Bdellovibrio bacteriovorus: one gene and its partner. Each later gene encodes a partner of the first gene's protein in a complex. Links are inferred from orthologs where the notes say so. Each region holds a gene or a part of one and is shown on either strand. Other genes may lie near its edges.

Region 1 (8,574 bases):
CAGCTTCGCTACAGATCTGCAAAATCCGCCAGCGCAAGGGGAAATGCCCTTCGTGCCGAACGAGAATGATCCGGCGATGATCCTTTACACGTCAGGCACCACAGGCTCCCCAAAAGGCGCCATCCTGACCTACAAAATGATCTTCTGGAATTCGATCAACACAACGTTGCGACTAAATATTTCACAAACCGACTGCACGGTGATCTTTTTGCCATTCTTCCACACCGGTGGCTGGAATGTTTTAACGACTCCGTTCATTCATCGTGGCGCCAAAGTGGTGTTCTTGAAAAAATTCGACGCTGAACAAATTTTAGCTTTAAGTGAAAAAGAAAAAGCGACGCTGTTGTTCGGTGTTCCGACCACCATGGAAATGATGGCAAGGTCCCCACGTTTCAACGACACCAACTTAGAAAACATCCGCTATGCCATTGTCGGCGGCGAACCGATGCCGCTGGAGCTGATCAAGACCTGGGATAAAAAAGGCGTTCCCGTCCGCCAGGGCTATGGTCTGACCGAATTTGGTCCGAATGTGTTTTCACTGAATGAAGAAGATGCCCTTCGCAAAATCGGCTCTATCGGTTTTCCGAACTTCTATATTGAAGCCAAAGTCGTCGACCCTGAAGGCCGCGAGCTGGGGGCCAATCAGGTGGGCGAACTGCTCTTACGCGGTCCGATGATCATGCAGGGCTACTGGCACAACGAAAAGGCCACGCAAGAAACCATCAAAGAAGGCTGGCTTTGCACCGGCGATCTGGTTCGTCGTGATGACGAAGGTTATTATTATGTTGTCGGACGCAAAAAAGACATGTTCATTTCGGGTGGAGAAAACGTGTACCCGCCCGAAGTGGAGCAGATCCTGCGTTCCCACCCCGGCGTCTTAGAGGCGGCGGTCATTGGCATTCCGGATGACAAATGGGGCGAGGTCGGCAAAGCCTTTGTGGTTCGCAGCAGCAATGACCTGACGCCGGAAACCCTGCACCAGCACTGCGTTCAGAACCTGGCGAAGTTCAAAATTCCCAAACATTTCGTGTTTTTGCCGAGCCTTCCCAAAGGGGACAGCGGCAAAATTCTGAAGCGCGTTCTAGCGGAAACGGTGAATCAAAGCTTCTAACAGGTCCGTCATTTTCAGTTATACAAACGCCCTTACGGGGGTTATACAAAGGCCACGTAACCGGAGACTTTCTATGAAAAAACTGATGATGGGCCTGATGTTGGCCGTAAATCTGATTTCCCTCAACGCCTTGGCAGACAAGCAATTCGTGGGCGCTGGCAAATTCTATGATCTTATTGCTGATTACAAAACTGTTTGTAAATCTGCAGAGTGCACCAAGCCGTATCGTGAGATGATCGTTTACACAAACGGCGTGCGTGATTCCTTCCTGACAAAATTCCAATTCTCTAAGCTTGAGCGTATCTCTGACAAGCAAGCCTTCATCTGGATAGACACTGTCCTGCAAGGCGACTTCCACGCTGACGGCAAGACCGTTTTGGAAGAAGTCGTGGCGATCTTTAAAGGGACTTCCCTGGTTGCTTACAAAGTCGATTACAGCCAGTTGGCTTGGTATGTCGGCGCTTGTGGCTGGGATGGCGAAAGCATGTCGGGTTTGGAAAAATGCCCGATGGGTAAAATCCATGAGTCCAGCTTTGTGTCCCCGGATTTCAAAACCTATATCCGCAACGACGACGACATCGCCGACTTCTATAACTAGGTCCTAGGTCGAGTATTCATTTCTTGTCAGGTTGCGCGTGGAAAACTCGTGTAAACTGACAAGTATATGTTCAAGTGGATCGTCCTTTCTGTAACCCTTCTATCTTTGTGCGCCTGTGAAAAGGGCCCCAGTCTTGGGCCCGGCGACGACGATCTATTAGCCAGTGAAAACCAGGCCGACTGCGGATTTGTGCAAAATTCTTATGGTCAGCGCATCTCCTGGAAGTCCAACATCCCTGTAAAATTAAAGCTTCACAGCAGTTATCCTTTGGAATTCGAAGATGCGCTTAACAAAGCAGCCCAGCACTGGAATGATGCTGCCGGCATGACTTTGTTCACCTTCAGTCGTGTGACCGACTCTCAGGCAAACACCGCCGCCAAGGACAGCAAAAGCACTGTGCACGTCCTGACGGAATGGCCGTGGCAGGAAGCTCCGAAAAAGAACTATCAGGCGTTGACCACCCTTTACTGGCGATCAAACCAGATTTATGAAGCCGATCTGATTCTGAACGAACAGTTCTTTAACTTCTTTACTTACGACATCCCATCCATGGGTTCAGGTGTGCATCTTGAAAGTTTGATGGTGCACGAACTGGGGCATGTGTTGGGCCTCAAACACCGCGACAACACCGTGGCCAGTGTTATGTGGAGTATTTTAAGTTCAGACACAATCCGCAACACCCTGACTCAGGCGGATCGTGATACAATAAAGTGCGAGTATTAATATTATGAAGAGACAAAAGTCACCGCTGCAAAAAATGTCGCGCATGATGAGCCTGATTTTACTGATGGCGGCTCTTCCCTTTGCTTTGCACGTACTGAATGAAAAGCTTTCCCCGCAGCGCAAAGTCGCCTCTGACGGAGGCTTAAGCTCGGTGGGCACGGTCTCTGACAGCTTTGACTTAAGCGAAGCCACCCCTGAGGAATTCAGAAAAGCCTTCAAGTACCAGGTTCTTAAAAATGTCGAGCTGGATCAGTTCAGCGAGGGTCCGGGCATCAAGCTGGGGCTGTTCCTGATGAAAAGTCCGGCCGGGTCCCGCGTGTTTGTGTGTGACCGCTATCCCACCGTGGATCTGCTGTTCTCAGCAGAAGGCGTGGCAATTTCCGGTGAAATTCCAAAGATGGTCGTGCGCATCCCGTGCGTGGTCAGCGATGACCAGAACCATATCGCCGCTTTCCCGATTCCGTTTGCGCGGATCTTCGCAAGCCCGGTCAGTGATTTTGAATTCGACATCACCGCCCCTGGCATTCGTGAGGGTGGCAAAATCTATTTCCGCAATGTCGTGGATGAATGGCCGCGCGAATGGGCCTGGACCGGTGTGAAATTTTACGGGAAGGATGCTTCAGACACTTTAGAGATCACCGGCTATGAAGTGATCTCTGTTCTGGGAGAACCCCTGGTATTGCCTCAGGGGCAGTAAGCACTTAACGAACCGGCTCGAAATCAGGAACGTAACGAACCTTGTCTTCACCCTTGGATTTCTTTTCATACTCATCATAGGAACGACGGTGGCCTTCCACATCGCGGGCGATCTGTTCATCGATCTCGCGGTTTTTGCGATCGTTCAATGAATCCATGGCCACGGCATTCTTTTCTGCCGGCGGCTGCCACACATCACCAACATAGATGGCGTTGCCTTCAAAGAACTGCACTTCTTTCACAAACTTGATGCGCTTATCATAAAACACATAAGTCCAGCGGTCCTTGCCATGAAATCTTTGAGTTTGGGTGGGGCTTCCCATCAGATCAAGAACGTCGTCTTTTTCCATTCCAGGCGTGATTTCTTCAAATTGCTTCAGCATGGATGTCTGGCAGGCAGACAGCATCAGGCCAAGCGAAATCAACGGTATAGCCGCATATCGGAGCATACTTCCCCCATTCTTCTAAGGTACCAGCTTCGCCCGTTCCTCGAAAGCGAGCAACTTTCTTTTGTCTCAATATGGGACAGGGATTTTTATTTTTTCAGAATAACCGGATCGGTCAGACTGGCCGGGGCCTGAGGAGCGGACTTTTTATGCCCATCAGCAGCCTCAGAAGCTTCCACCTTTTTTACATCTTCCGGAGTTTCGTACTGACTGCGAACCTTCTTCAGGGTGCGCTTTACGGAAGATCCCAGGCTCATCTGATTTTCCATTTCTTCGATGGACTTTAAATCAATGCGTTCGTATTCACGTTTGTCCGCCAGACCCTTTTCCGGGTAACGGTATTTCAGCAGGGTTCTTTCCCGGTCATAGTCCTTCAGATTCTTTTCCATGTCCTTGTGCAAGGTCATCATGTGGCCCAGAATCTCGTTCACCTTGGCGGGATCCTTGGTGTGCTGCTTTTCCAGAATCAGCTTTTGAATTTCAGTTTCACCGGCTTTAATTTTGGCTTCCAAGGCCGCCACACGGGCCTGAACCACGCCATACCTGTCCTCGCGGGATTTGACTTCTTTCGGAGCGGCTTCCTTCTTTTCGCCGTGGCCTCCGCCATGCTCTTCACCCCCGCTGGCCAAAGCCACGGAAGCAGACAAAAGAATTGTCAAAAAGCTTAACGAAATTTTAGGAACCAGACAGGACATCTTGCCTCCAGGAAATTTTAAAAGGCAGATACTTTATTCGGTTGATCAGGACAGAGGCTTTAGCCGGAGTCAGGCCCCGCAACACAAGTCTTCCGCCTCCCACATTTGCCAGCAATCCCGCCACATCCCAGCCAAAGCGGGAATCGGTCATGGCTTCGCGCAATTGAGCCAGCAGTCGACTGGACTCGATGCCATCGATAGTGACCGTATAGGCCAAGGGCCCTGAAACCGTATCCGCGTTGGCAAAGTCAGTGACGTCAGAAAAATCGGCGGTGTCTGAAGACATCGGTGCCGGTTCAGAGGCTGGCTGCGAATTCACCGAATCCAAAGTCTGACTGAAATCGTAAGGGGCTTCTTCCATCGGTGGAACATCCCCCGGAACTTCCACAGGTTCGGCATAAGAAACATTCTCTTGTGGAGGCGCATTCATCTCCGGATCCTGCGACGGCTCGTAAGCCTGCTCGGCATACTGCTGATCATTGGAATAAGGCTGATCCTGATAGGATTGTTCCGGGATGGAGTTGTCAGGAGTGAAGGTTTCCTGCGCAGCAGAGAAATCCTGAATCGGCGGGACAAAGTCATTTCCAGGCTGCTGGAAATCCTGTCCCCCCTGAAAATCGGCCGGAGCTTCTGGCTCCGGCTCGTGTTGTGCCATTTCTGGCTGTCCATTCCAGTCGACAAAGAAAACCGCATTGCAGTGGGAACACGTGAAAAGAGTCCCCAGATGCTTATCAAGAATCTCTACCGGTTGGTGGCAACTTGGACAAGAAGCCAATTATCTTTTTCCCTTCGAATCTTTGTCCATGCGGCGACGCTCTTCACGGTTCATCGGACGATCATCACGAGGACCGCTTTGGAAAGTCATCTTACGCTTGGGAGCCTCTTCAGTCTCTGGCAGGCTGTGACCGATATCCGCTTCGCTAGGAGATGAATAATCCAATTCATCCAAGTCAGCTTCTTCCGGACGCAGGCTTTCCAGAACTTCCTGCTCGTTCTGCTGGGCCACCAGTTGAACGCGCATCACTTTCTCGATGGCATCCGACTTGATGGTGTTGTTCAAAGTCTCAAAGGCTTTGAACGCCTCTTTTTTGTACTCGATCAAAGGATCTTTCTGCGCGTAACCACGCAATGAGATACCTTCTTTCAGTTTGTCGATCACGTACAAGTGGTTCTTCCAGTGATGATCAATGCTTTGCAGAAGGATCATTTTCTGAACCTGCTCAAAGAACGGACCCATGGAATTTTTCTGACGATCCCAGACTTCTTTCACGCCGGATTTCACAGCGTCGGTCACCGTTTCAGTGTTCACAGCCATGGTCGCAAAGTCGATTTTGAAACCGAAGCTTTGTGCCAGGGAGTTATTCAGACCTTCCAGGCTCCACTCTTCTTTTTTGCCGCCTTCAGGGATGTGGGTATCCAACAAATTGGAAACAACATCACCCAGCCAGTCCAGAGTGGTTCTTTCGATTTCCTGACCTTCCAAAACCTTGCGGCGCATGCCATAGATCGCGTTTCTCTGCGCATTCATCACAGAGTCGTATTCCATCAGGTTTTTACGGATATCAAAGTTGTGACCTTCAACCTTGCGCTGAGCGCCTTCGATCGCGTTGGTCACCATTTTGGCTGTGATTGGTTCATCCTCAGGGATGTTCAGCATTTCCATGATTTTCTGGATGCGCTCACCATTGAAGATTCTCATCAGCTTGTCTTCCAAAGACAGATAGAATCTGGATTCACCCGGATCCCCCTGACGACCGGAACGACCACGCAACTGGTTGTCGATACGGCGGGATTCGTGACGTTCAGTACCGATGATGTACAAACCACCCACGGCACGAACTTCCGCACGCTCCGCTTCAACCTGAGGTTTGATCTTCTGAACCGCTTCCGCGAATTCCGGAGAATCATCATTGCCCACTTGTGCCTTTGCCAGCATGTCAGCGTTACCGCCCAGCATGATGTCAGTACCACGACCGGCCATATTGGTGGCGATGGTCACAGCCCCTTTGCGGCCCGCTTGTGCGATGATTTCCGCTTCACGCTCGTGGTGTTTCGCATTCAGAACTTCGTGCTTAACGCCTTCTTTGCGCAGGAACGAGCTCAAAGCTTCGGATTTTTCGATGGATTCAGTACCCACCAGAATCGGCTGACCCTTGGCCATACGCTCTTTGATATCAGCGGTGATGGCTTTGAACTTCGCTTTTTCTGATTTATAAACCACGTCTTCCTGATCCTTACGCTGGATCGGACGGTTGGTCGGAATCACGTTCACTTCAAGATTGTAAATCTTTTTGAACTCAACTGCCTCTGTATCCGCAGTCCCGGTCATGCCAGACAGTTTTTCGTACATACGGAAATAGTTCTGGAAGGTGATGGTCGCCAAAGTCTGATTTTCAGACTTCACTTCAACGCCTTCTTTGGCTTCGATGGCCTGGTGCAGACCATCGCTCCAGCGACGACCCGGCATCAAACGACCGGTGAATTCATCGACGATCACGATCTCGCCGTCCTTGATCATGTATTCCACATCAAGACGATACAGATAGTGAGCTTTCAGACCCTGATACACGTGGTGCAGGATTTCGATGTTTTGCGGATCGTAAAGGTTGGAAAGACCCATCAGCTCTTCGACTTTCGCGTTTCCAGCGTCAGTCAGGGAGGCTGTTTTGGATTTTTCCTCCATGGTGAAGTGAACATCGCGCTTCAGGTGCGGGATGATCTGATTCACAGCATAGTATTTGTCAGTGGAGGATTCCGCAGGACCGGAAATGATCAGCGGCGTACGCGCTTCGTCGACCAGGATGGAGTCGCACTCATCGACGATGGCATAATAGTGAGGTCTTTGAACATAGTCGTTCAAATCAAACTTCATGTTATCGCGAAGATAGTCGAAACCAAGTTCATTGTTGGTGCAGTAAGTGATGTCACAAGCGTACATCTGCTTGCGCTGCTGGTCTGTCAGACCGTGAACGATGATACCCGTGGTAAGACCCAGCCAGCCGTAAAGACGACCCATGTGCTCGGCATCACGACGAACCAGGTAATCATTCACAGTTACAACGTGCACACCGCGACCCGTAAGAGCGTTCAGGTAAACCGGCAAAGTAGCCACCAGGGTTTTACCTTCACCCGTTCTCATCTCGGCGATGTTACCGCGATTCAGAACATAACCACCGATCAACTGAACGTCATAGTGGCGCATTCCCAACACACGCTTAGAGGCTTCACGGCAGACCGCAAATGCTTCCGGCAGGATATCGTGAACTGTTTCGCCTTTCTTCAGTCTCTCTTGAAACTCGGGAGTCTTGGCTTTGAGTTGATCATCCGTAAGAGCTGCCATCTGAGGTTCCAGGGCATTGATACGATCCACAGTGGGCTGGATCTTTTTCATCTCGCGGTCGTGCTTCGTTCCGAACATTTTTGTCAAAATTTGTGTAACCATAGCCTATGAGGATAGACCCAAATTGACATAAGCGGCAAGGTAAGGGGGCAATTTCTGGATGCGTCATTGACGCGATTTCATTCAGAATTTCAAAGACTTCCTCGAGAGTGACCCCGACCAAAGCCTTAAACTATCGCAATGTAAATCGCACCTGACGAAGACCCTCATAAGCCGCGATCGCCACACTGGTAGCGAGATTCAGGCTGCGAGCCCCCTCCCCAATCATGGGAATGGTGACGGTCTGCTGTGGGTGCTTTTGCAGGAATTCGGGATCCAGTCCTTTGGTTTCTTTACCAAAAACGAACCAGTCTCCGGATTGGTACTGAGGTTCAAAATAGGTGCGCTGGGTCTTGGTGGTGAAAAGCCAGATGCGGGACGGATCTTCGACGTGTTTCCACCAGTCCTCGAAGGTTTCGTGGCGATACCAGGTCAGGTGAGGCCAGTAATCCAGCCCCGCCCGTTTCAAGTTGGTGTCGTTGATCTCAAAACCCATTTTTCCGACAATGTGCAGTTCGCAGTTGGTGCCAACACACGTGCGCCCGATATTTCCGGTGTTTTGCGGGATTTCGGGCTCGATAAGAACAATGCGGAAAAGCTTTTCTGTATTAGGCAAGGTGTCTGTAAACCTCTTGGCCCAGTTTGGACAGCGCCAGTCGACGACCTTTATCGACGATCAGCTCAAGATTCATCAGCTCACGATAGAGCGTCAAATCAATCGGTACAATCTCCCGGCCAGAGGAGCGACCCAGTCTCTGAATATAAGTGACCTGCTTGTCACTGAGTTTGGAAGTCAGCACCGGCTGCTCTTCCATGGAACGTCTCCAGTCTCCGCCTGAAATCACCGTGGCATTCACCGGCAGCTT
Region 2 (2,930 bases), 2.6 Mb from region 1 along the record:
TGCCGTTCTTGAATCTGTAGGTGTAAAAGACATTCTTACTAAGTGTGTTGGTACTCGTAACCCGCACAACGCTGTAAGAGCAACAATCGACGGCTTGAAGCAGTTGAAACAACAGCTTTAATTCGCGGACTGGTGGCAAAAATGGCTAAAACATTCGTAGTAACTTTGAAAAGATCAACTATCAAATGCACGCAGGATCAAAAGGACGCAGTTCGCGTTCTTGGTCTTAAGAAACTTCACCAAACTGTTGAAGTGAAAGATTCTGCTGCGGCACGTGGTAATATCATGAAAGTTCAACATCTTCTTGATGTTGAAGTTAAGGGGTAATCATGAGCTTGCTTAAAACATTGGCACCTAAGGCAGGATCCAAGCATGCTCCAAAAAGAATCGGTCGTGGTATCGGTTCTGGCATGGGCGGCACTTCTACCAAAGGTCACAAGGGTCAATTGGCTCGCACAGGCGGGACAGTGCGTCGTGGCTTCGAGGGTGGTCAAACACCTATGCACCGTCGTCTTCCTAAGTTTGGTTTCAGCAACGTAGCTTTCGCAAACAACTTTGAGATTGTAAACGTTGGCCAACTTGCTAAATTTTCTGGAGAAGTCACTCCTGAATCTCTACACGCTGCTGGACTTATTTCCAAAGGCGCTGTTAAGATTTTGGGAAATGGCGAGCTTAAAACAGCTTTGACTGTAAAAGCTCATAAATTCTCAGAAAGCGCTAAGAAAGCTATTGAAGCTGCTGGCGGCAAAGTCGAGGTAATTAAGTAGTGTCTGCAATTGAGAGCATCGCAAAAAATTCTGATCTTCGTAAGCGCATCTTGTTCACATTGGCCCTTTTGGCCATCTACAGAATTGGTGTACACGTTCCGACTCCTGGAGTAGACGGATCTGCGGTGCTCTCTTTTTTCCAGGCTCAAAGCCGTGGAATTTTTGGCCTATTTAATACCTTCACAGGTGGAGCTCTTTCCCAGTTCAGTATCTTTGCACTGGGAATCATGCCTTACATCTCCTCTTCCATCATCTTCCAACTTTTGACTTCTGCGATCCCGTATCTGGAAGCTCTTAAGAAAGAAGGGGAGCAAGGTCGTCGTAAAATCAACCAGTACACTCGTTATGCGACGGTGGCTTTGGCGATTATCCAAGGTTACGGTATCAGCACGTGGTTGATGAACTCCACAAGCCCGGATGGACATCCTTTGGTGATCGCTCCAACTGTGGCATTCCTTCCATTCCAAATCATGACTATCATCACATTGACAGCAGGTACCTGCTTTATCATGTGGTTGGGTGAGCAGATCACAGAGCGTGGTATCGGTAACGGTACTTCACTGATCATCTTCACTGGTATCGCTGCTGCGATCCCTGGTGGTGCTCAACAGCTTTGGGAGCTTGTTCGCACAGGCGAAATGCGTTTTGCATTGGTTCTTTTGTTGGTTGCCTTTATGGTGGCGATCATCGCAGCCGTTATCTATATGGAAGTGGCTCAGCGTAGAATCACAGTTCAGTACTCTCAAAGACAGGGCGGTGGCGGCATGCAATCCATGCAGACTCCGACCTCTCATCTTCCTATCAAACTTAATATCTCTGGTGTGATCCCGCCAATCTTCGCGAGCTCTTTGTTGATGTTCCCGGCGACAATGGCTCAATTCGTGAACACGCCTTGGTTGAAGGCCCTTCAGGATTCTTTGAATCCTTCCGGTACCATCTTCAACATCATGTTCGTGGCTTTGATTGTCTTCTTCTCCTTCTTCTACACAGAGATCGTATTCAATCCGAACGACGTGGCAGACAACCTGAAAAAATACGGTGGTTTCGTTCCTGGCGTTCGTGCTGGTAAATCCACTGCAGACTACATCCAAAGAGTTTTGGAGCGCGTAAACGTAGTAGGTTGTATCTACCTTTGTACTATTTGTATTCTTCCAGGCATCATGGTGAACCAGTTCAACGTTCCGTTCCACTTTGGTGGTACTAGCTTGTTGATCTTGGTGGGTGTTGCTTTGGACACTGCTCAACAGATCCAGTCTCATATGATCACTCAGAAATATGAGGGCTTCCTTAAGGGTGCTAAGATCCGTAGCAGAAGGGTTCAGTTCTAATGAACTTGATCCTGTTTGGTGCCCCGGGGGCCGGTAAAGGTACGCAGTCTGAGCTTTTGATTAAACGCCAGGGAATGACACAGATCAGCACTGGCGATCTATTCAGAGCAGCCATTAAAGGGCAGACGGACCTCGGCAAAAAAGCCCAGGAATTTATGGATAAAGGTCAGCTAGTGCCAGATAGCATCGTTATCGGCATGGTTGAAGAAGTTCTCCAAAAAGGCATCCAAAACTTTATTTTAGATGGTTTCCCTAGAACTGTGGCTCAGGCCCAGGCTCTAGATGAATTACTTGTAAAAATGAATCTATCCATCGGGAAGGCGATCTTCCTTGAAGTTCCCATGAGAATCCTGATGGACAGGCTGACTGGCAGACGCGTTTGTAAAAATTGCGGCGCTGTCTATCATATAGTCAGTAAGCCCTCCAAAGTAGAGGGCAAATGTGATTTGTGCGGTGGTGAGGTCATTCAACGGAATGATGACAAGGCAGAGGTTATTGAGACCCGCCTGAAGACTTATGAAGAGTTCACAAGCCCCCTAAAAGAGTTTTATAAAAAATCAGGCAAATATACTGAAGTGGACGGAAATAGGGACACCGAAGAAGTCTATAAAGAGATCGAAAAAATAATAAAATAGACGGCTGTATTATTTTTATCTCTAGACTTTGTGTTTTTTCGGTGTTAGCGTGCCGGACCGCATTCGTGTTTTTGCTGGAATTTTCACTTTTTAATAAAAGTGGAAACTATAAGCGTATGGGAAGACATTATGAAAGTAAGACCATCAGTTAAGGCTATCTGTAACAAGTGTAAAGTTATTAAAAGAAAAGGCGTTATTCG

What was found.
Region 2: the proteins of secA (region 1) and secY are in contact, whole or in part, in a crystal structure (PDB 3DIN), measured with the Thermotoga maritima proteins. The link is inferred for Bdellovibrio bacteriovorus from one-to-one orthologs. Residues at the interface, in WP_004082002.1 of Thermotoga maritima: Glu261, Ala262, Arg263, Lys300, Ala301, Arg302, Thr303, Ile304, Ile305, Leu323, Tyr324, Asp325, Pro326, Val329, Ser330, Tyr333, Ile336, Lys340, Phe345, Val349, Glu363, Phe364, Tyr374, Ser375, Gly376, Gly377, Glu393, Ile395, Thr482, Ser483; in WP_004081795.1 of Thermotoga maritima: Glu108, Gly109, Glu110, Glu111, Ala236, Glu237, Arg238, Arg239, Ile240, Thr241, Ile242, Gln243, Tyr244, Ala245, Arg246, Arg247, Val248, Thr249, Gly250, Arg251, Arg252, Val253, Tyr254, Gly256, Ala257, Ser258, Thr259, Tyr260, Leu261, Pro262.

The regions. Positions count from the first base shown.
Region 1 is NZ_CP020946.1:3,536,068-3,544,641, forward strand. The notes cover bases 4,845-8,041. They hold secA (preprotein translocase subunit SecA), read right to left. Parts: upstream 7,712-8,041; coding sequence 5,045-7,711; downstream 4,845-5,044. Other genes in these bases: B9G79_RS16955 (hypothetical protein), read right to left, coding at 4,845-4,924; B9G79_RS16965 (tRNA (cytidine(34)-2'-O)-methyltransferase), read right to left, coding at 7,842-8,041. In the rest of the region: B9G79_RS16925 (acyl-CoA synthetase), read left to right, coding at 1-1,111; B9G79_RS16930 (hypothetical protein), read left to right, coding at 1,185-1,709; B9G79_RS16935 (matrixin family metalloprotease), read left to right, coding at 1,776-2,432; B9G79_RS16940 (hypothetical protein), read left to right, coding at 2,437-3,129; B9G79_RS16945 (outer membrane protein assembly factor BamE), read right to left, coding at 3,134-3,577; B9G79_RS16950 (hypothetical protein), read right to left, coding at 3,664-4,269; more of B9G79_RS16955, read right to left, coding at 4,250-4,844; more of B9G79_RS16965, read right to left, coding at 8,042-8,324; B9G79_RS16970 (gamma-glutamylcyclotransferase family protein), read right to left, coding at 8,317-8,574. UniProt on the Escherichia coli protein: Required for protein export, interacts with the SecYEG preprotein conducting channel.
Region 2 is NZ_CP020946.1:914,103-917,032, forward strand. It holds secY (preprotein translocase subunit SecY), read left to right. Parts: upstream 1-766; coding sequence 767-2,095; downstream 2,096-2,930. Other genes in the region: rpsE (30S ribosomal protein S5), read left to right, coding at 1-121; rpmD (50S ribosomal protein L30), read left to right, coding at 142-327; rplO (50S ribosomal protein L15), read left to right, coding at 330-767; B9G79_RS04500 (adenylate kinase), read left to right, coding at 2,095-2,730; rpmJ (50S ribosomal protein L36), read left to right, coding at 2,860-2,930. UniProt on the Escherichia coli protein: The central subunit of the protein translocation channel SecYEG. Consists of two halves formed by TMs 1-5 and 6-10.